4 regions of the Aliivibrio sp. S2TY2 genome follow, and region 1 is predicted to be linked to each of the others. Evidence: predicted binding sites of a transcription regulator. Region 1 holds the regulator's gene; each other region holds the start of a gene.
The links. Region 1 encodes PurR, which represses purine synthesis genes. Its sites were predicted from a motif close to TNANGNAAACGTTTNCNTNA; they were not measured.

Region 2: the regulator PurR is predicted to act here: its motif matches at 3,678-3,697, upstream of purL (phosphoribosylformylglycinamidine synthase).
Region 3: the regulator PurR is predicted to act here: its motif matches at 2,697-2,716, upstream of glyA (serine hydroxymethyltransferase).
Region 4: the regulator PurR is predicted to act here: its motif matches at 2,412-2,431, upstream of purT (formate-dependent phosphoribosylglycinamide formyltransferase).

Annotation. Positions count from the first base shown of each region.
Region 1 covers NZ_JARACS010000010.1:11,049-17,241, reverse strand. The annotation lists gene PVK63_RS14670 (hypothetical protein) at 1-1,256, opposite strand, end outside; gene torR (two-component system response regulator TorR) at 1,448-2,146, opposite strand; gene torD (molecular chaperone TorD) at 2,382-3,029, shown strand; gene purR (HTH-type transcriptional repressor PurR) at 3,303-4,310, shown strand; cyclic di-GMP riboswitch class I at 4,466-4,547, shown strand; gene PVK63_RS14650 (TfoX/Sxy family DNA transformation protein) at 4,674-5,261, shown strand; gene PVK63_RS14645 (sensor domain-containing diguanylate cyclase) at 5,573-6,193, shown strand, end outside.
Region 2 covers NZ_JARACS010000012.1:106,727-112,919, forward strand. The annotation lists gene purL (phosphoribosylformylglycinamidine synthase) at 1-3,512, opposite strand, end outside; gene mltF (membrane-bound lytic murein transglycosylase MltF) at 3,876-5,360, shown strand; gene PVK63_RS16290 (hypothetical protein) at 5,686-5,844, shown strand; gene tadA (tRNA adenosine(34) deaminase TadA) at 5,937-6,193, opposite strand, start outside.
Region 3 covers NZ_JARACS010000012.1:68,717-74,909, forward strand. The annotation lists gene PVK63_RS16090 (SslE/AcfD family lipoprotein zinc metalloprotease) at 1-1,154, opposite strand, end outside; gene glyA (serine hydroxymethyltransferase) at 1,400-2,650, opposite strand; gene PVK63_RS16100 (YitT family protein) at 2,977-3,585, shown strand; gene PVK63_RS16105 (MliC family protein) at 3,650-3,976, opposite strand; gene PVK63_RS16110 (ABC transporter ATP-binding protein) at 4,210-5,178, opposite strand; gene PVK63_RS16115 (ABC transporter ATP-binding protein) at 5,175-6,182, opposite strand.
Region 4 covers NZ_JARACS010000010.1:139,932-146,124, reverse strand. The annotation lists gene cdd (cytidine deaminase) at 128-1,036, shown strand; gene PVK63_RS15150 (amidase family protein) at 1,108-2,259, opposite strand; gene purT (formate-dependent phosphoribosylglycinamide formyltransferase) at 2,492-3,667, shown strand; gene PVK63_RS15140 (amino acid aminotransferase) at 3,856-5,046, shown strand; gene PVK63_RS15135 (methyltransferase) at 5,110-6,193, opposite strand, start outside.

The DNA of each region.
Region 1 (6,193 bases):
GCCGTATCTTCTACTGTGGTCGGCTCTTCAGAAGAAGATAATGATTCTTCTGCTGCTTTTTCCGCTACTTCCTTTTCTTTATAAGAGGCAATAACTGAATTTAAGTTGTTAATTAGATTATCATTACGCTCTAATTGTTGAGTTAATACAAGCACTTGCTTTTGAACATCAGCACGGTCATTAGTTTGCTTCTCAACGGTAACTTCTAAAGTCTTAATTTGAACATTTAGATCTTTAATTTTTGCTTCCAGATCAGCGGTATTATTTTTTTCATGCATTTGTTGCACATCAGCCAGAATGGATTCGGTTTGAATTCTCAATGGTTGATCACGGTAATCATCACCGTTAATCGCTTGAGATACAGAAAGTAATTTATTCTCAAACTCTAAAACGGTTTGTTCAAATTGGCCATTTTTAACTGCTTTCAATAACTTAACTTCAGCTGCCATATTTTTTAAATGATCAATCTGAAAACGTGTTTTAGCAACTACATCCGCAATCAGTGCCTGATCACGATTGTTCGCTTGAACCGCTTTTTTTGTTTTGTCTAATTCTGCTTTTGTTTGCCCATAGCTAATGGGTGCAATGGCTTTAAAACCTTTACTTGATAATATTGAAAACTCTTTTTCTAATGGCTCAACATGAATTTTCAGTGTCGTTTTGATTTCCGTCACTTTAGCTTTAGTCAGGAAAGAAGCCTGCTCTGTTTGTGCTTCAGCAATATCATCTTCGATAACCGTAACAAATAAAGCTTTGTATTGTTTATTTAGGTTAGCAAACTCCTGAGGGTAATAGCGTTGCACATCAATTGAATTGATATAAGTCATCTGAGCGATTGCATCAGACAGCACGATATCTGCATTTTCTTTGTAGCTTTTTAGTTTATTAAATTGTGCATCCGCATTGGTTACTAATGACATATATTTAGCCGCATAAGAACCTGAAGAGAACATTGAGTACTCTTCATTAATTAAACCTGGCTCTTTTTCGATTTCTAAGAAAATCTCTTTCGCTTCTAGCCATTCATCCATCATAGAGGCATAAGTAGACTCTGAATAAATTTGGAACTCAGAAACTGAATCAAACGTCGTTTTATCCAGTGAATATTGCTTCTGAAGTGCATCAAATGTTGCTATTGATGGCGTATTTTTATTCTGTTCAACCGAGACTGCTGAGGTTTCCCCACCAGTACTTTGACAACCCACCACACCAACTAATGCTGAGGCAATCACTGCCACTTTGAAATATTGTTTCATCCTAAACCTATTAATAATTATGTTTGAATAGACAAGCGCAAGCACTCTAGGCTTATTTTATTATAAAAAACATTTTTAATCAGCTTTTCTTATAGATGAGTCACTAATTATATTGACAACTAAATAGGCAATAAAAAAAGCCACTCAAATTCTGAGTGGCTTTTGATAAAATAAAAATAACTTAGGAGAGGTTAATCTCCTGCAAACATATAGCCTTCGCCATGAACAGTAACAAAAATTTGTGGGTTTTTAGGGTCCATTTCCATTTTTGCACGCATTCTACGGATCAATACATCAATTGTTCTGTCATTTGGTGCATCTACTCGATGACTTATCATATTCAAAATACGCTCACGTGATAGAACGGTATTAGGATATGACGACAGCGCAACTAACAACTCATATTCTGCTTTTGTTAATTTTACTGGCTCACCATTATTTGATAATGCTCGACGTTGAATATCAAATGTCCACTCGCCAAAACGAACTACATTTGATTCATCTAACTCTGCCGGTTCATTAGCTAATGACATACGCCAAAATAAGTTTTTAACTCGGACTAAAAGTTCACGTAGCTCAACAGGTTTAGTGACGTAATCATCAGCACCCATTTCCAAGCCTACGATTCGATCAATACTATCAGTTCGTCCTGTAACAAGAATAATACCAATATTAGATTGGCTACGCAGTTCGCGTGCCAACAATAAACCATCCTCTCCTGGTAGGTTTATATCAAGCATAATTAAATCAACTTTTTGTTCAGCCAAAATAGTTCGCATTTCTGCACCTGTTTCAGCCTCGCTCACTTGATATCCCTCGGCTTCAAAATAGCCTACAAGTTTAGAGCGAGTTACCACTTCGTCTTCAACAACTAAAATGTGATAGCTCATAATTTTCTCTTTTTATGGTTATTTGGATGGTTCTTATCTTATTCTATTCATATTTTGTAATAATGCCAATTTTCAATTGATATATCTGTGATTTGTTTGATTCAAAACAAATCTTAACCAAAATCCGGCTTTAATCTTTACATATATATTTATACACGCTGTTAATGATAGGTGCTATTCCTTTTCACACTTATCCAGTACAATTCCCATATAAATTTTTTGGAGTGACGAATACATGAACGAATTGACTGCATTTAACGAACAACGCGCTGAAATTTACTGGTGGCTGTCAAGTTTATTAACAAGCGAATTAACCGCAGAACAATTAGAAGAATACAATAGCTTTGAAGTTCGTACATTTTTATCAAACTTAGCTGAAACCGCAGAATTATCTAGCTCAGTGAGTGCTCTAATTGAAAAGTTAAATCAATTACAAAAACGTGAAGACGCACAACTTGAACTTTCTGCCGACTTTTGCCAAGCTTTTTTAGGTTCAGATAAAAGCAGTGCCCTACCTTATGCATCACTATACCTTGATAAATCAGGTCTTTTGAATGCAAAACCAGCACAAGAAATGCGTGCACTATTAGAGAAATATAACATCGCACAAAAAGCTGAATTTAATGAGCCTGCCGATCACATTGCCATTGAACTTGATTTTCTTGGTAATTTAATCGTAATGACAAACCAACAAGCTTCTGAAGAAGAATTTGAAGCTTACATGGCCGCTCAGTTAAACTTCATTAATGAGCAACTCTTATCATGGACACCACGCTTTAGCCAAATCTGCCAAGAGCGAGATGACTTCGGCTTCTACGCAGCGGTTACACATTTCTTAGTGACGTTCTTACAGTTAGATGCTGCATTCCTTACTGGTGAGTAATTGAGTCACTCATTTTGATGATATAAATTAACAAGTACGTGATATAAATCAGATTACAACTAGAATTTATGAAATCAATAATTGTTTGCACTATACTTTACCTATAGTATGTGTACGCAAACGATAAAATTAAAACATTAAATAAAAGCCGCATTTTTAGCGGTTTTTTTCATTTATCAGGGCCTATTTATCTTCCATCAGTTCTTTAAAAGAGCAACACCTATTTTGTTGGAACATAAATAGCCCCTTATTTAACTATGTTAAGGCTTAAATATGGCTACAATTAAAGACGTTGCAAAATTAGCAGCGGTATCAACAACAACCGTATCTCACGTAATAAATAAAACTCGCTTCGTCGCTGAAGCAACACAAAAACGCGTGTGGGAAGCTGTTGACGAATTAAATTACGCACCAAGTGCCGTAGCTCGTAGTTTAAAATGCAACACAACACGAACTATCGGTATGCTAGTAACGCAATCATTCAATCCTTTTTTTGCAGAAGTAATGCACGGTGTTGAAAATTACTGTTACAAGCAAGGCTACACATTGTTTATGTGTAATACCGAAGGTGATCTAGAAAAGCAAAAACATTACATCCGTATGCTGGCAGAGAAACGAGTAGATGGCTTACTTGTTATGTGTTCTGATCTAAATGAGCAACTTCTTGCTCTTCTTGAGAAAAACACCGAACTACCTATGGTTATCATGGACTGGGGCCCAGACAGCCCACACACAGATAAAATCATTGATAATTCAGAAAAAGGTGGTTACTTAGCGACTAAACATTTGATTGAAAAAGGTCATACTGAAATCGCATGCATTACTGGTCAAGCGGATAAAGCTACATGTAATGAGCGAATCCATGGTTTTAAACGTGCACATGAAGAGGCAGGATTAGCCTTTAATCCAAATTGGATTTTAGAAGGTGATTTTGAATGTGCTTCTGCAGCTAAAGCGATAGATAAACTAATCGCAATGGACAAACAGCCAACAGCTATATTCTGTTTCAATGACATTATGGCATTAGCCGCGATTAGTCGAATTAAACAGTCTGGTTTACGTGTACCTGAAGATATCTCAGTGATTGGATATGATAATATTGAGTTATCTGCTTATTTCTCTCCACCACTCACTACAATTCATCAACCTAAGCGAAGAGTCGGAAAAACTGCGGTTGAAATTTTATTAGAGCGTATAAAAGATAAACATCACGAGCGTCGTATTTTTGAAATGCAGCCTGAAGTAGTATCTCGAAATAGTGTTTTTGATAAGACTAAATAATAAAGTTTAAATTTACAAAACAAGAACAATCAACGTCATTTTCAAGGAAAAGTTGAACCAACTTAACAAAAATGACGTTAATTTTATGGAGCAAGATCACACTTTTGATTTTTTTTGGTCTCTTGACTTATTGATTGCTATATCATCATCCAAAGTCACGAACAGGGCAAACTGTGCGAAAGTGCAGGACGCAAAGCTTCCGGCCTAAGTTTTATATAGGGTAGCGGGGTTGCCGATGGCAAGTATTCTTTTATGCATTGTTAATTTTTACTTTAAAATAACAATTCTATATTTTGAACTTGCTACTATTTCCTCGGGCTCAGTTGTTTAGTGACATAGACTTACTAACCGAGAATTATTGCAATGGATAAACCAGTACTAAAAGAATCACTCCGTCTCCTCTCCTCTCTAGGAAAGATCACTTCACGTTCTATGTTTGGTGGTTTCGGTATATTTATCGACAGCACTATGTTCGCACTTGTCGTTCAAGATAAGCTGCATTTAAGAGCAAGTGATGACACTATCAACTTATTTAAAGAGCAAGGATTTGAACCATACGTTTATAAAAAACGTGGTTTTCCTGTTGTGACCAAATATTTTGCAATTTCAGCAGAATGTTGGAAAGAACCTGATTCAATCTTATTACAAGCGGTTATCGCTCTAGATGTCGCTAAAAAAGATAAAGAAAAACAGAAATCAGAAGGTCCATCTCGAATTAAAGACCTACCAAATTTACGATTAGCAACAGAACGAATGCTTAAAAAGGCAGGTATTAATACTGTTGAAGAACTTCGTGATACAGGGTCAGTTAACGCATACAAAGCCATTCAGCAAACGCACTCTAGCAGTGTGAGCGATGAATTACTTTGGTCTCTTGAAGGTGCGATTAAAGGTACTCACTGGTCTGTTATTTCATCTGATACCAGAGATGAATTAAGAAAGCAGTTATAGAATAATTCACTCTATCTCAGTTTACTTCTGAATAGTAAATACAGCTCTTTATTCGACAATAAAGAGCTATATTTCATACTCTCCCCTAAGCTATATTCGCTTAATTACACGACAAACCTAAAAATAGCGCATACCACTTACATTAATTTAACTTTTATGTAAATGCTCTATTCTTTTCTCGATTATTCATATATCCTATATAGTACTGCAGACCATTAAATGGCCTAGTGAATTATCGGATACCTTAGATGAAAAAAAATACAATCAGTAAAAAATGGCTCTATCTACCTATAATATGCATGATAATTACCATGTCTCTTGGCCTTTTTATTTTCAATTCAACACTTTCTAATTGGCTTGAAAATAAAGTTGAAGGTGGATTATCTGAAGAAGTATCGCGAGTCATAACAAAAATTAAAGATGATAATATCTCTTTCTCAGATCTAACTGCGCTTGATATCTATGTTAAAACTGATATTGAGTTAGCGAAAGAAGATCACATCACTCTCATCAAATCTAACGGTACTCCAATTGCCGATAGTGACATATCTTTAGTCTCTACGTTAAAGCTAGAGAATCATCTAAATCGTAAAGAAGTCATTGATGCTAAAACTACAGGGTATGGCACAACAACGCGCTTTAGTACATCACGCTTCAAAAATTTACTTTATGCTGCACAATCATTTGATTATCAAGGGCAAACTTATATCCTCCGAGTTGCAACACCATTAACTCGAATTGATGCCATGGTTGAAGAGTTAATGAATATTCTTATGATTTTAATGGGGATCAATATCGCATTAGTTATCGCTTCATCCCTATTAAGTAATAAGCTTATTCAGCAACAGGTAAAAAATGAACAAGACTTACAAGAAGAACGCATCGACCAACGAACTCAAGAAATTGAGCTGTTACACCGTTTAGCTAATATG
Region 2 (6,193 bases), on a different contig from region 1:
TCAGACTCATTGCGAACGAAACGTGGCCAGTATTCAGCTCCAGGGATAAGTTCACGCAGGTTAGACAACATCTGACAACCGTTACACACACCTAGAGAGAAGGTATCTTCACGCTTGAAGAAGTTTTCAAATTGATCACGCGTAGAGTCGTTAAACAGAACCGATTTAGCCCAACCTTCACCAGCGCCCAGTACGTCACCGTAAGAGAAGCCACCACAAGCCACAAGACCGTTGTACTCTTCTAGTACCGCTTGACCCGTTAGGATGTCGCTCATGTGAATATCAGTTGCTTCAAAGCCTGCGCGGTCAAATGCTGCTGCCATTTCAACGTGAGAGTTAACACCCTGCTCACGTAGAATTGCCATCTTAGGTTTAGCGCCCTTATTTATCATAGGAGCGTTGATGAACGGTGCAGCGATATCTTCATTTACGTCGAAGCTAAGTTTTACGTTTAGACCTGGGTCTGAGTTGTCTTTCTTCGCTTCGTGTTCTTGATCAGCACATACTGGGTTATCACGTAGACCTTGCATCTTGTGCGTTGTCTCAGCCCAGATAGTACGTAGTTCAGTACGGTTACGTTCAATGACTACAGACTCGCCAGACTTAATCACTAGTTCGTTAGAGTCTTCAACAGAACCAATGACGTGTGAACACGCTTCTAGACCGTTTGCAGCAAGTGTAGAAAGAACAGCATCTAGGTCATCGTTTCGAACTTGGATTACCGCACCCAACTCTTCATTAAATAGTGCTGCTAGTGTGTCTTCACCTAACGCTTCAATGTTTGCGTTAACACCACAGTGACCTGCGAATGCCATTTCTGCTAGCGTTACGAATAAACCACCGTCGCCTTTATCGTGGTAAGCCACAACTTGGTCGTTAGCAACAAGTGCTTGAATGCCTTCGTAGAAACCTTTTAGCTGTGCTGCATTGTCTACGTCTGCTGGCTTGTCACCAAGCTGCTTGTAAACTTGTGCTAGAGCTGTTGCTCCTAGACGGTTTTTGCCGTTACCTAGGTCGATAAGTACTAAGCTTGAAGCTCCTTTGTCAGTGCGAAGCTGAGGCGTAATCGTCTTACGAATATCTTCAACACGAGCAAATGCAGTAATAACAAGAGACAGCGGAGACGTTACTTCTTTGTGCTCGCCGTTCTCTTCCCACTGAGTCTTCATCGACATTGAGTCTTTACCCACTGGGATAGTTAGACCCAGTGCTGGACATAGTTCTTCACCAACTGCTTTTACCGCTTCGTAAAGACCGGCATCTTCACCTGGGTGACCAGCTGGAGACATCCAGTTCGCCGACAATTTAATGTGTTTGATATCGCCGATGTTGGTCGCAGCGATGTTTGTGATTGCTTCACCAACCGCTAGACGAGCCGATGCGCCAAAGTCTAGTAGTGCCACTGGCGTACGCTCACCAAGAGACATTGCTTCACCGTGGTAAGAGTCGTAACTTGCCGCTGTTACTGCGCAGTTTGCAACTGGAACCTGCCATGGACCAACCATTTGGTCACGAGCCACAAGGCCTGTTACCGAGCGGTCACCGATAGTGATAAGGAAGGTTTTCTCAGCGACTGTTGGTAGACGAAGAACACGGTCAACCGCTTCGTTCATTTCAATACCAGAACGATCAATCGCAGGGTTATTCACTTTTAGCGTTGTCGCGTCACGGTGCATCTTAGGTGTTTTACCTAATAGGATGTCCATTGGCATGTCGATTGGCGTGTTGTCGAAGTGTGAATCTTCAAGTTTAAGTTCACGCTCTTCCGTTGCTTTACCAACCACGGCGTATGGTGCACGCTCACGCTTACAAATCGCATCAAACGTGGCCATATCTTTATCTGCAACGGCCATTACGTAACGCTCTTGAGATTCGTTACACCAGATCTCAAGTGGGCTCATGCCCGGCTCATCGTTTGGTACGTCACGTAGGTTGAAGATACCGCCACGCTCACCATCGTCTACTAGCTCAGGAAGTGCGTTCGAGATACCACCCGCACCCACATCGTGGATGAATGCGATTGGATTCGCATCACCTAACTGCCAACAACGGTCAATAACCTCCTGACAACGACGCTCCATCTCTGGGTTTTCACGTTGTACTGAAGCGAAATCAAGATCTTCTGCTGATTGGCCTGATGCCATGGAAGAAGCGGCACCGCCACCAAGGCCGATGTTCATCGCAGGACCACCAAGAACAATTAGGCTCGCACCGACTGGGATCTCTTTTTTCTGAACATGCTCGTCACGAATGTTACCAAGACCACCAGCGAGCATTATTGGTTTGTGGTAACCACGCACTTCTTCACCTGCGTGAGAGTTTACTTTCTCTTCGTAAGTACGGAAGTAACCAAGTAGGTTTGGACGACCAAATTCGTTGTTGAATGCCGCGCCACCAAGAGGACCTTCAAGCATGATATCCAAAGCAGTAACGATACGGCTTGGCTTACCAAAATCAGTTTCCCAAGGTTGAACGAAGTTCGGGATCTTAAGGTTAGATACAGAGAAAGCAACAAGACCGGCTTTTGGCTTACCACCAATACCCGTTGCGCCTTCATCACGAATTTCACCGCCTGAACCTGTAGATGCGCCCGGCCAAGGAGAAATTGCGGTTGGGTGGTTGTGCGTTTCTACTTTCATCAAGATGTGTGTTTTCTCTTGATGGTAGCTGTATTGGCGAGTTTCTGGATCTGGGAAGAAACGACCGACTTCAGAACCTGTCATTACCGCTGCGTTATCTTTATAAGCCGACAATACGTGATCAGGGGTCACTTCAAAGGTGTTCTTAATCATTTTAAATAATGATTTTTCTTGCTTAACGCCATCGATAGTCCAATCCGCGTTAAAGATCTTGTGACGACAATGCTCTGAGTTCGCTTGTGCAAACATCATTAATTCAATATCTGTTGGATTACGACCTAGCTTTTCAGTAAAGCTTTCAAGTAAGTAATCAATCTCATCTTCTGCCAAAGCAAGACCTAGGGTAACGTTTGCGTCTTCAAGCGCTTTACGGCCACCGGCTAATAGATCAACTTCTGCATATGGCGCAGGTTCTGCCACAGCAAACAATGCTGACGCTGATTCAAAATCGGTAAATACCACTTCCATCATGCGATCATGGAGAATGGCTTTAAGTTCAACTAATTGAAGTTCAGAAAGCGTTTCAGACGTTTCTATATAAAAAGCAGTACCGCGCTCTAAACGTGCGATTGTAGCTAGGCCACAGTTATGAGCAATATCAGTAGATTTTGAAGACCAAGGCGAGATAGTACCTGGGCGAGGGGTAGTAAGTAGCAATAAACCTTCAGGTTCATGCTCCTCAATCGTTGGACCGTAAGTCAGTAATTTTTCTAGCTTCTCAACTTCAGACGCATCTAAGTCCGCCGTTAGATCAGCAAAGTGTGCAAACTCAGCATAAATACCAGTAACAGGTAAATTTAGCTCGCGACAAAGCTCAAGTAGCTTGTTAACACGAAATTCAGATAGAGCAGGTGAACCACGCAAAATTCTCATGTACTTAGGTCTCTTTGGCAATGAATTAAAGGTAATATTGGAATAGTTTCATGTAGTTAAAAATAGTTAACTCGATTAATTATTCATAACTCATAGTGACTATGCCGATGTTACCTCTGGTATTGCGAGCGCATTATAAAGGATTTTGTTTTGTGAAGTAACACCAAAAGCAACCGTTTGCGTATTTTTTTTGAAAAAAGTGTAAATGACCTTTAAATTTAAAATTATTGCGCAAAAAACAGGCATAACGAAAAATAAACTGTCTCAATCTCTAATAATTGTTGTAATTTGTTACCGTGCTTTTGCCTCTTGATATGCCATTTGATATAACTACGCCTTACTTATTTAAAAGAGCATTCTGACTTGAGCCGCATCCCATATCATCGTCTTCTAAAATCTTGCCTTGTCATTTCTACACTGGTTTTCACCCTTACAGGATGCCAAGTAGAATCAGAACCAAAAACAAAGCTAGAGCAAATCAGGGAACGTGGTGTTTTACGAGTCAGTACGTTAAATAACCAACTCTCTTATTACATTGGTTCTGATGGTCCAACCGGACTAGATTACGATCTGGCAAAAGCCTTTGCTGAAAAACTAGAAGTAAAACTCGAGATCACCCCTGCATATACTTATTCAGGCTTGTTTCCTGCGTTAGAGCGTAATGAAGTCGACATTATCGCGGCCAATATGACAATTACCCCTGAACGCTTACAAAAGTTTCGTCCGGGACCTGTCTACTACTATGTCAGCCAACAAGTGGTATATAAAAAAGGCAGCTGGCGCCCTCGTAATATCAAAAACCTAACTCAACTTGATGAAAATATCACCATTGTTAAAGATTCAAGTTTTGAGGGTACGGTAACAAAGCTTAAAGAAAAGCACCCGAAATTAGAGTGGCATACTGAAGCGGATACTGATGTTAGCGAGTTACTAAAAAAAGTAGCGACTGGCGAAATACACTACACGATCGCTGATTCTGTTGAATTATCACTGACACAACGTATTCATCCTGAATTGGCTGTCGCTTTTGAATTAACGGAAGATCAACCCGTTGCATGGTTTATACAACAAACAGAAGATGACAGCTTACAAGCCCTACTCATTGAATTCTTTGGTGAGTTAAAAGAGAGTGGCAAACTAGCGCTTCTTGAAGAGAAATACTTTGGTCATGTTGAGTCGTTTGATTATGTCGACACTCGTGCTTTTATTCGAGCACTAGAAAGTAAGTTGCCAAAATGGGAACCACTATTTAAAAAATACGCAGGTGACTTTGATTGGCGTTTCCTTGCTGCTCTTTCTTACCAAGAGTCTCATTGGAATCCTCTTGCAAAATCCCCAACAGGCGTTCGTGGCATGATGATGTTAACACTACCTACGGCCCAATCTGTTGGTGTTAAAAACCGTTTAAATCCAGAACAGAGCATTCGTGGTGGGGCTGAATATTTACGTCGAATAGTTAAGCGGGTTCCTGACTCAATTACTGAACATGAGAAGATTTGGTTTGCACTTGCTTCATACAACATAGGCTTTGGACATATGATGGATGCAAGACGCCTAACTCAACGTTTAGGTGGTGATCCTGACTCTTGGACAGATGTTAAAGATAACCTGCCACTATTACGTCAAAAGCGTTATTACAAGTACCTTCGCTATGGCTTTGCTCGTGGTGATGAAGCTCAGAATTATGTAGAGAACATTCGTCGCTATTACCAAAGCATTATCGGCTACGAGCAAGAGCAAGCAAACAAGTTGATCCAAGAAGAAATTACGGTTGAAGATTTGACCGTAATTGATGTTCCACTTTCTTCTGCAGCTGCGACGATTAGTAATGCCACATCTAGCAAATAACTTTCTATTTGCTGGTAATAAAAATTGTTAAAAAAACTTACTAAATGGCATGTTCATGTTACGGTAACAATTAACACATACTCTGAGTTACTTGTTCTCAAGATCATGCCAATTAAAGTTATACCAATGTAATTAATTAAATGATCTATTTATTACGCAGGAAAATCGCTTAAGAATAAGGCAAAAATTCTTATAAGTAGTTATTCTACAATAAAAATTTTTAACGATATTACTAAGTGATTTAACCAGTAATAATGATCAGATAATTACTGGAATTGGTATTAAACGTACTTTAATTTTTATTCGTTTAATTAAGGGGGAGCCCATGCTCTCTAATAGAAGAAAACTTAAACCAAGTACCTCACTAAAAGGCAGTACTCAACGTCGACGTAAGCTGTTAAATAACCACAAGAAAGTGCTTCATCGTCAACGAACTTATGCTATGTCACTGTTTGATGAAGGTGAACCGTTCTCTTGTCGATAATCTTTAGGCAAGCGTTTTTTATTCGCACACAGTAAAAAGGCAAATTGCGATAATTCAATTTGCCCTCTCTTACATTTACTTTATCTTCTAGATTATTCCATCATCTGATTTTTCAATTCAGCTTCCCGCTGTAACTTTCGCTCTTCTTTTTTCTCTTTACGTCTGCGTTTAAAAAAAGCTTGTAGCTGTGCTCTACACTCTTCTTCCATCACTCCAGAAGCACACTCTACAAAATGAAATGCGGTTGCTGACGTAAATAAATTAATCACACTGCCAGATGCACCTGTTTTCATATCTGATGCACCAAAAATAACACGCTTAATACGACTATGCACAATCGCACCAGCAC
Region 3 (6,193 bases), on a different contig from region 1:
CACGATTGCCCACAAATCGCTTTATCGATTTCAAACGCTTGTCCTAATGTAAATTGTGTTTTAAATTCTGCTGGTTTTATTCCTGTCGCTGGTTGATCCCCCGTAGCTCCACCAAGGTTTAACTCTGCATCTTTATCATTTAAAGAAAGCGAGATAATCTCATTAATCACATTAGGGTACTGAGCAAATACTGCTTCTGTTTTCTCTGATAATTTCAAGTGTGATGATAAAGGATTACGATAACGCTCAATAAGCGCTTCGGCATTACGCCCTCTTTGCTCTTCACCTAAATCGGTCACTTTAAATACAGTTTTATTACCACGAACAGAGCCAAGTTCAAACGTATCAATACCAAAACTAACCGCCTCTCCCCAAACAAATTCAAACTCACCATTCTCATTCGTTTTTCCACGAGCCGACGCACTAAAATAGGCGATACCTTCAACTGGTTTACCCGAAGCATCTTGCAATACGGCTTTCGTTAAAATCGTTTCAGTTGGGGTATATTGCAAACTTTTCTCTGCATTAACAGAGACAAATCCAGGCTTATCACTAACCGTAATTTCTGGTTCAATATTTGGTATATGTGTACTTGGTACTTTATCCGCTAGCGACCCTGCCGTTTCATTAATGACTTCCTGCTCAAACGCCTCAGACTCCATATTAATGTCGTTGAGTAATCGTTCAAAGCGAGCGCGTTCCAATAGCGTAAAATCAAAATCAATTTGGCTATGACGAGTAACCGCCATATTTTGGATTAGCGTTATTATGTTCGTTTTTTTATTCGAGTTATCCTTATATTCATCAGCTAAAGTTAGCTGTAAATATCTAGTATCTAGTGCTTTCGTTACTAGATTTATACTTCCTGAAGGATACGTTGCAATCAATAAATCATCGACGTAACAAGAAATAGAATCACTTGCTACAAATTCAAAGCCGCTTGCCGGTTGATCATTACATTTAACTGATTTACCAAAAACATTAATACCATCTAAAGATAAGATACCTATGTATTTAACCCCTGGGGTTCCACCGCCTCCAGTTCCAGGGCCGGTATCAACGTCTGGTCTCGAAGATCCTATATCTATACTTTCTTGATTACAGCCAGCAAGCGCCATTGATATCAATGATGCTAACAATAATTTTTTACTCATGATTCAACCTTTTAGAAGTGCTGAAACTAAACGTTCAGTTCACTGAGATCGAAACATACCACAATTATTTTTACCGATTCTCAAAAATAATACAGAAATAGAATTAAAATCATGTATTGGAAATATTTTCCTACAGACACGATGAATTATCTGTACTTTATTTCACTCTTATTATTCTAAATTCTCAATAAAAAAGACTAGCCCATAACAGGCTAGCCTTTAAAATTTAGTCTTGAGAAAAAGTATTAAGCGTATACAGGTAGACGCTTACAGATCTCTAACACTTTTGCTTTTGTCGCTTCGATAACAGACTCATCACCCATGTTGTCTAGAATGTCACACATCCAGCCAGCAAGTTCTTTCGCATCAGCTTCTGAGAAACCGCGACGAGTGATAGAAGGAGAACCAACACGGATACCAGAAGTAACAAACGGGCTACGTGGGTCATTTGGTACAGAGTTCTTGTTAACCGTAATGTTAGCTGAACCTAATGCAGCATCCGCTTCTTTACCTGTAATGTCTTTGTCGATTAAATCAACTAGGAACAGGTGGTTCTCTGTAGAACCTGAAACGATGTTGTAACCACGTGCTAGGAACTCGGCAACCATTGCTTTTGCGTTAGCAACAACGCGTGCTTGGTATTCTTTAAACTCTGGCTCTAGTGCTTCTTTAAATGCAACCGCTTTACCAGCGATAACATGCATTAGAGGGCCACCTTGGCCGCCAGGGAATACTGCTGAGTTTAGTTTCTTATAAAGATCTTCGCCTTCGTTAGAAAGAATAAGACCACCACGAGGACCAGCAAGTGTTTTATGAGTCGTTGTTGTCACTACGTGAGCGTGTGGTACTGGGTTAGGGTAAACACCAGCAGCAATAAGACCCGCTACGTGAGCCATATCTACGAAAAAGTAAGCGCCAACTTTGTCTGCGATTTCACGCATACGCGCCCAATCACATACTTGAGAGTAAGCAGAAAAACCACCAATGATCATCTTAGGTTTATGTTCTACTGCTAGTGCTTCCATTTCTTCGTAATCAATTTGGCCAGCTTCATCAATGCCGTAAGGAATGATGTTGTAAAGCTTACCTGAGAAGTTTACTGGAGAACCATGAGTTAAGTGACCACCGTGAGCAAGGCTCATGCCTAAAACTGTATCACCAGCATTTAGAAGCGCCATGTAAACTGCATTGTTTGCTTGAGAGCCTGAGTGCGGTTGTACGTTTGCGTACTCTGCACCAAACAATTCACACGCACGATTAATAGCTAGTGTTTCCACTTTATCAACGAACTCACAACCACCGTAGTAACGCTTACCAGGGTAACCTTCTGCGTATTTGTTTGTTAATTGTGAACCTTGAGCTTCCATCACTCGTGGGCTAGTGTAGTTTTCAGAAGCAATCAGTTCGATATGCTCTTCTTGACGTACTGTTTCTTCCTGGATTGCTGCAAACAAGTCTGCATCGTAATCTGCAATGTTCATATCACGCTTAAGCATCTGTATCTCCTGACTCAGATAAATATAAAACCCAAAAATAGCCCAATGACGCAAACGATTACGTCACTAGTCTTAACTGCGATGTATTCTACATAATTTGATCTAGATCAGATACCCTAAATTACATATTTCTTTATGATTTTTGTTGAGGATTCCTCATTATCAACATGAATGGGATTCAATATGTGTCAATAATTTGCTTTACACTATGTAAAGGCTTTACTACAAATCTTCTCTTATATTTACCGACAATCGATTGCATAAATTTATAATCCTACTATTCTTGCGACCATTATTTTATTGGTACAAGAACAGACCCTGTCGTTATGGAAAAAATTAAACACACTCACAAGGAAGATGTCATTGCTATTCTGACAGGCACTTTCTTAGTCTCCCAAGGTATTTTCTTTTTGCAAGCCGCTCAACTCTTAACTGGGGGCACCACTGGATTGGCGCTATTATTGAGCCAAATGAGCGGTCTTAGTTTTGGTATTTTATATTTCACTTGTAACTTGCCATTCTATGCTCTGGCTTGGCAACGATTTGGGAAACAGTTTGCATTAACCAGTTTAATCTCTGGTGGCCTTGTCTCTATCATGACGGATCATTTGAATATGATGATCTCAGTGGATCACATTAATGATATTTATTGCGCCGTCGCGGGTGGTTTATTAATGGGATTAGGTATGCTTATTTTATTTAGGCATCGTTCTAGTTTAGGTGGTTTTAATGTCCTTTGCCTGTTCATTCAAGAGAAGTTTGGAATATCGGTAGGTAAAGTTCAAATGGCGATCGATTTCTGTATCCTAAGTGCCTCCTTCTTCTTTATAACCCCTTGGTTATTGATTGTCTCTGTTCTTGGTGCCGTGGTATTAAATATCGTCCTTGCAATGAACCATAAACCTAATAGATACATTGTGACTTATGGGACGTAGTGCCTAACCATCACATTGAATGAAAAAAGGCGATGCGTTATTAATAGCATCGCCTTTTCTTTACTTATTTAATCACCGTACAATTCTTTAAAACTACACGACCTAAATCCAGCCGAGCTTCATCCCCTTTTCCGTGAAATACTATCGCAGCGCTAATATCAGGCATTCCATCATCTGAAATATACTTCATTCCTGATGCTGATACGGCACGCTTTAAAGCATAATCTTCTTTAGGAAGTTGCAGTAATGCTTTGTCTTCATTAAACGTTATCTGAAAATTTTTACCACCATCGCACTGATAGTTAACTGGTTGCGCAGTTCCCATATCAGGCATTGTAGATGAACAACCAGCAAGTAATCCTAGGGCCGTAAAAGCCAATAATTTTTTCATGATTTTCTCTCATTCTTTTTTATTAACTATAGGATAAAACAAGCAAATACAGATGTTTCAAAAAAGATATTTATACCATTCTGGATAAGTCTTTGTTCAGATAATTGCGTAGGAAAAATCGATTAGAGCAAGGCATAAATTACAGTAACTAGTGGATCTAATTACAAAATTTATAACGCAGATATAATCGATTTTAACAAGCAAGAATGATCAAATACTTATGTAGATTGGTATTATCTATATAAATGGCAAGCCACTTCATGCCCATTATCAGAAAGTTCGTGCCTTATCGGTTCTTTAGTGAAGCATTCTGCCTCTGCTTTTGGGCAACGAGTTGAAAATCGACATCCTTTGGGAGGATTAATAGGCGAAGGAACATCTCCTTTTAAAATAATCCGCTCCTTTCCTCTAAATCTAGGATGAGCAACAGGTATCGCAGACAGTAGCGCTTCAGTATAAGGGTGCTTTGGCGAGTGATATAAGGTTTCCGAATCACCATATTCAACAATTTTACCTAAGTACATGACTGCTACTTTGTCAGAGATGTGCTTCACAACTGATAAATCATGAGCAATAAAAATCAACGCTAAGTTCATCTCTTTTTGTAAGTCTAATAATAAATTCACTATCTGAGCTTGAACTGACACATCCAATGCAGACACTGATTCATCACACACTATTAATTTTGGTTTTAACGCTATGGCTCTTGCGATACCAATTCTTTGCTTTTGACCACCCGAGAACTCATGAGGATAACGCGTTGCTGCACTCGCAGGTAAACCGACTTTAATCAGCAAATCTTCCACCCATTGTTTACGCTCCTCAACTGTCCCCACTCCGTGAATAACAAAAGGCTCTTCTAGAATCATCTCTATCGTGTGTCTTGGGTTCAGAGATTCAGTAGGATCTTGAAAAATAATCTGCATGTCTTGGCGAAGTGACCGCATCTCTTTATTGCCAAGATCTGTAATATCATGACCTTCAAAGTATATACGCCCTGCTGTTGGTTCAAATAACTTCAGAAGGCTACGACCTAATGTACTTTTCCCACAACCAGATTCCCCGACAAGCCCAAGCGTTTCACCTTTATTAACACTCAGTGAAACCCCATCAACCGCATGAACTACATATCCCTTATTAAAGATCCCTTTTCCTGAATAAAAATACTGCTTAAGACCATCAATTTTTAATAATTCACTCATTTAACCACCTCATTACTGGCAATTAATTCATGAGTAAAATGGCAACTTACCTGATGCAATAAACCTACTTCACTCATGATTGGCACCTCAGTGTTACATATGTCTTGCTTGTATTTACAGCGTGTTGAAAATCGACAACCTGTTGGCATTTCATGTAATGAAGGAACGGTTCCCTGAATGGTTTCAAGTTCTGTTTTTGGCTGCAAACTTAAACTCGGCATAGAAGACATCAGGCCTTGCGTGTATGGGTGCTTTGGATTATCAAACAATTCAAAAATACCCGCTTGTTCTGCCACTCTCCCTGCATACATCACGACAACTTCATCACAGATCTCAGCCACCACGCCAAGATCATGAGTAATAAAAATAATCGACATGCCCGTTTCATCTTGCAGCTTTTTCATTAACTCTAAAATCTGCGCCTGAATGGTGACATCTAACGCTGTCGTTGGCTCATCACAAATTAAAATGTCAGGTTCACATGCGAGGGCAATGGCGATCATGACACGCTGACGCATACCACCAGACAAATTATGGGGGTACTCATGAATCCGAGATTCCGGTGATGGGATGCCTACTTTTTCTAACATCTCTAAAGAATAGGCGAGGCGCTGTTTTTTATCTAAATCAGGACGGTGAAGTTCTAATACTTCGTTAATCTGCTTTCCTATGGTATGCACGGGGTTAAGTGCCGTCATTGGATCTTGGAAGATCATGGAGATACGATTACCACGCATTTCATATAATTTATCAGGACTTAGCTGAACCAAATCCGTCTCATTATATAAAATTCGCCCCCCGACTACATTGCCATACGGCTTAGGTAATAACCCCATAATAGACATCGATGTGACACTTTTCCCACACCCTGATTCACCAACAATACCAATGGTTTTTCCTTTTGGTACTTGAAAGCTAACACCATCTAACACTCTTACTGTGCCATCATCAGTTTGAAACTCAGTCACTAGATCTTCTACTGATAAAACAATCTTTCTATCCATATGCATCTTCA
Region 4 (6,193 bases), 130 kb from region 1:
CAGTGTGACATCTCTCTCATTGATGTAAATAATGTATCTTTACATCAATGAGTGTGATATTGATCTATGTTTCTATGGCTATAGTCCCTAATAATGAGCCCAGAAGAAATTAAAAAGGATCACACTGATGACCACTCTACACTCTACAACAGTACAACAACGCTTAGAAAATGCCCTTTCTGTTCTGCCTGCAGATTTACAATCAGCGCTGTCTTCTTTCATTAACACCCAATTTAAAGGCATCATTACTAAAGCGCAGTTTCAAGGCCTACTTGCTGACAGCAAACTTAGTGACAAAGAATTACGTTTAGCCTTACTTCCTCTTGCCGCGGCTTTCTCTGTTGCCCCAATCTCTAACTTTTATGTTGGCGCGATTGTTCGTGGTAACTCAGGTGACCTTTATTTTGGTGCAAACATGGAGTTTAGTGGTGTTCAATTGGGCCAAACGGTTCATGCTGAGCAATCTGCGATTAGTCACGCTTGGATCAACGGTGAAACCGGAATATCTGACATTACTATCAATTTCAGTCCTTGTGGCCACTGTCGTCAATTCATGAACGAACTGACAACGGCTGATAGTTTAATGGTTCAACTGCCTGAGCGTGATGAGAAGTCATTGCAAGAGTATTTACCAGAATCATTTGGTCCTAAAGATCTGGGTATTGAAGGCGGTTTATTAGCGTCTGTATCGCATAATCTAACACTAGAGACGGATTCTGCTTTATTGATTAGTGCTGTAGAAGCAGCGAATCATAGCCATGCACCTTATTCACATAACATCAGTGGTATTGCGCTTGAAATGAAAAGCGGTCACATTTATCACGGCATGTACGCTGAGAATGCGGCGTTTAATCCAAGCTTACCTCCACTTCAAGTGGCCCTTATTCATGCCAATATGTCACGCGAGTGCTTATCTGAAATTAAAGCGGCAGCGCTAGTAGAGAGCCATAAAGGTGAGATAAGCCATTTAGCTATCACTCAAAGTACATTAGAAGCGCTGAACCCTGATGTAACATTAGAATACGCATCGATTTAATAAAGAATCACTACAAAAATAAGAGGAGGTTATTAATTTAACCTCCTCTTTTTTCTTCTATCTAATCACTATTATTGATTGCTTTTCCAACGAATAGCAGCATCAATCAGTTGTCTATCCATGCCTTGCTTACCCAATAAAGAAATCCCCCACGGTGAATTATTTACGGTAAACCACGGCAAATGCAACTGAGGCAAGTCAGCCAAGCTTGCTAACGATGTATATCTCAGTATCTTATCGTTCAAATTATACAGCTGCTCTGCTGAAGCAGAAATTGGTGGTGCCGTGTTGGCTGTTGTTGGCATCAATATGAGTGTTTTCTCATCCAAAAGAGAGTCCAACACTGAGAGAACCAGCTCTTTTTGCTCTAATGCAATGCGTTCATCTTTATATTTTAATGTACCAAGCCATTTTAATTGCAGCTTAATTTCATTGCTTAATTCTGGGCTATTTTGCTCAATCCATGGCTCGATATTTCGTAAACCCTTGGTTGCTGATATAACTTTAAAGCTTTCCGCCGCTTTAGTGGTAATGATTTTACTGATCGCTTTACTTCTTACCACATCGTATGGTGATGACGACAATAATTTCTCTAATTTATTTTTCGCTTCTTCAGGAACATCACTGAATAGACTGTCTAGCACCACAATTCGCTCAACGGTTACCAATGGTGACATTGGCGTTAATACGGTTGCTACTTTTCTAATATCTAATAAATTTCGAGCAACCCAACCTAATGCAGTCTCTTCTTGAGCGATAGAAAACACGCCGTCCATATTAATGGCGTTGACTGATGCTTTAAAGCCATATAAGCCAGCATATAGCGCTGGAATACGAATTCCACCATTTAAGTCTGTCCCTAAACCAAAGTCAGCAAAGCCATTAGCGACTGCTGCAACAGCACCACAAGAAGCTCCTCCTATGGTTCTATTCGGACTATTAGGATTTAAAATTGGATCGTAATGCGGGTTATTGCCATGTAGCCCAACCCCAAATTCATCGACTTGGGTTTTCCCAACAAATAGTGCTCCTTTTTGTAATATCAGATCAACTACTGGTGCATTTTCTTTTGCTTTTTTCTGTTGGGATAACCAAGTAGGGTTACCTAATCCATTTGGCGTATCTTTAATATTGATACAATCACTTACGACAAATTTTTTATTTTCTAAAGCGCCATAAAATGCACTTTGTTGTTGCTCTCCAGAGTGAGTTACGCAAGGCATCAAATTATCCATCATTTCATACAAGTACTTAATAACAAAGGAGCATACCTATCATTATAGTGATTACAAATAATCATATTCAGCAAACTTATCATTTAGTTAATAGTGTGATTAAGCTCTCATGAAGCTACAGATAGAAAGTGATGAAAAATAAAAGCAAACGTTTGCGTATTTGTCTAATTTTAGTATCATGCTCATATAACCACTCCCCACTATTACATGAGAATTAATTATGTTTGGTACTGCTCTATCCTCTTCTGCAACAAAAGTATTATTACTTGGTTCTGGTGAACTTGGCAAAGAAGTCGCTATTGAATGTCAACGCCTAGGTTTAGAAGTTATCGCTGTTGATCGCTACCTAAATGCGCCAGCGATGCAAGTCGCTCATCGTAGTTATGCTATTGATATGTTAGATGCAGACGCCCTTGAAGCTATTATTAAAAAAGAGCAGCCAGATTACGTCGTTCCTGAAATTGAGGCAATCGCAACCGATAAATTGGTAGAATTAGAAAAACAAGGGCTTAATGTCGTTCCTACAGCGAATGCAACAAAACTTACAATGAACCGTGAAGGTATTCGTCGCTTAGCCGCTGAAGAATTAGGGCTACCTACTTCTCCATATCGCTTTGTAGATACCTACGAAGAGCTAGTCGAAGCGGTTAAATTTGTCGGTATGCCTTGCGTTATTAAACCAGTGATGAGCTCTTCAGGTAAAGGTCAGAGTGTGATTAAAACTGAAGCGGACATTAAAGCCTCTTGGGATTACGCTCAAGATGGCGGACGATCTGGTGCCGGTCGCGTGATTATTGAAGGGTTTGTGGATTTTGATTATGAGATTTCATTATTAACCGTTCGCGCTGTTGATGGCGTTCATTTCTGTGCGCCAATTGGTCACCGACAAGAAGATGGAGATTATCGTGAATCATGGCAACCACAAGTAATGACAGAAGCGGCACTTAAACTGGCCCAAGGCGCTGCTGAAAAAGTCGTTAATGCCCTAGGTGGTTATGGCTTATTTGGTGTTGAGTTATTTATTAAAGGTGATCAAATTTACTTCAATGAAGTCTCTCCTCGCCCACACGACACAGGTTTAGTAACGCTAATATCTCAAGAAATGTCTGAATTTGCGCTTCATGTTCGCGCCTTTACTGGCATGCCAATTAATCAAATTACTCAATATGGCCCTTCGGCATCATCTGTAATTCTTGGCCAAGGATCTTCGGCTAATATTCGTTTTGATGGTTTAACTGACGCACTTTCTCAACCTCAAACTCAGATAAAGTTATTTGGTAAACCAGAGATTGATGGACGTCGACGTTTAGGTGTTGCTATTACACGTCGTGATAATTTAGAAACCGCTATTGAGGATGCAGTAACGGCTTCAAATAAAGTACAAGTGATCTATTAAGTTAAAAATATGTATAACAGAATGGTTTCAAATACCGTTCTGTTGTACTTTTTTAACCTTCTTATTCTTTTTTTACTGTTAAATCCATTTAATTTGCTTTTTTCGTTACCTAACCGTTGCAAACTTACAGGATTAACAGGTATAAATAAGCTAACTCTTTTATTTTACTTACACCATGGATGATGACTATGTTTGAAAAAATCGCTGCCGCTCCTGCTGACCCAATTCTTGGCTTAACAGATGAATTTAAAAATGACCCTCGCGCTGAAAAAATCAACCTTGGTGTTGGTATTTACAAAAACGAAGCGGGTCAAACTCCTGTTTTAACTACGGTTAAAAAAGCAGAAGCAGTATTGCTTGATACAGAAAAAACAAAGTCATACCTAACCATTCAAGGTACCGCAGAGTACGGCCTTGCAGTACAAAAACTACTGTTTGGCTCTGATGCACAAGTGATCACTGAAAAACGTGCACAAACAGCTCAAGCGCCTGGTGGTACTGGTGCACTACGTGTAGCTGGTGAATTCATCAAACGTCAACTTGGCGATGTGAAAATTTGGATCAGTAACCCTACATGGGCAAACCACATTGGTGTATTTACTGCTGCAGGTATTGAAACAGCGCAATACACTTACTACAACGCAGAAACGAAATCTAAAGACTTCGCTGCAATGCTAACGGATTTACAACAAGCGGAAGCCGGTGATGTGGTTCTTCTACACGGTTGTTGTCATAACCCTACAGGTATCGACCCAACGGCTGATGAGTGGGAAGAGCTAGCTAAGCTGTGTGCAAATAAAGGTCTACTTCCACTGTTTGATTTCGCATACCAAGGTTTTGCAAAAGGAGTTGAAGAAGATGCGGCTGGTTTACGTACTTTTGCTCAATACTGCCCAGAGCTGCTTGTAGCAAGTTCGTTCTCTAAGAACTTTGGTTTATATAACGAGCGTGTTGGTGCATTTACTCTTGTTGCTAAAGACGCGGCTGTTGCAGCAGATGCTTTTTCTCAAGTGAAAGCTATCATCCGTTCTATCTACTCTAATCCACCAGCTCACGGTGCTGCTGTTGTTACGCATATTCTTAATGACGATACGCTACGTGCAGAATGGGAGCAAGAAGTCGCTGAGATGCGTGACCGTATTCAAGAGATGCGTACTTTGTTTGTTACAACACTAAAAGAACAAGGTGTGGATGCAGACTTTAGCTTTATTGAACGTCAAAATGGTATGTTCTCTTTCTCTGGTCTTTCTAAAGAGCAAGTAAACCGCTTGAAAGATGAATTCGCCATTTACATCGTTGGTTCTGGCCGTATCAGTGTTGCTGGTATGACAAAAGACAATATGCTGCCTTTATGTAAAGGTATTGCAGCGGTTCTTTAAGAGTCAAAAGTAATCGTAATACATAGCAAAGGCGCTTTAGTTAGCGCCTTTTTTATGTTTGTTTCACGCTTTCTTAGCCTGAATGACAATATTTCTTGGGGTATCTTCTTTTAAACAAAACTCCCCGATACGAACATTATAGCCAGCCTCTTCTAGCAATAAGACTCGATCCAAACATAACCATACTTCCAATGGACGTTTAAATACTTGCTGCACTAAATCGCATTTTTCCATCACCACAAACGCTTCTTTTCCTTTGTTTAACCAATAGCAAAAATCAATATCGCCAGGCAATTGCAGCTTTTTATGTTCGCTAGCCCATTGGCAAAAAGCTTCAAAACCATCACTTAATAATGATTTTTTTATGCTTGGAACAGGGACATAGTTATCATTGCCAGTAACAAACTGCTGCAAGGCATTAAACCCTAATCGATATTGCATTTCTTGCTCTCGATGATGTTGTGTGCGTTTCCCTGCGGTTACTGTCTCTTGCAGTGGTAATCGTAAATCATCTTTAGATAAACGGATCTGTGCTTGTTTTGATAATGCAGACAGCCCTTCATAAACCGATGACTGAGTTAAATGAAAACAGCAAGGAGATAAAGTAACGGCATCTATCGACTTATCTATGCCCTTTTGAATTAGACTTACGTGAAGATCACCACAGGCATGCAACGCTATCGCATGTTGGTTAGATCTAATCAGTTCAGATGCACTAGTTGCCAACGCATCACCTTGGATAAACGTCATGTCTAATTGATGCTTGTCTGCGTATTCTTGACCACTATGACACAAAGCATCTTGCCACTCTAATGTGGTTACTGGTTTACCTGATGCCACATTAAGCACCCGACCTAAATATCCTTTGCCACCACACCACTCTAGCCACTGATCTTGAGGCTGTGAATATTGAATACCTAAAGCACTTAAATTGGTAATTTGTTGCCACTTACGGCCGTTAATTCCTGAATCTAATCCCTTTGGCATAACTAGCTTAGCCGCTTGTAGTTGCTCAAGCTGACTTAATTCATAAAGCTCATGAACTTCTGGAATAAAAACTGAGAGTGCTTGCGTTAGTTTTTCAGGGACTCGCTTTAATTCCTGCACTTCAACCAGAGTTAATCCATCAAGCCAATGGCTTAAATTT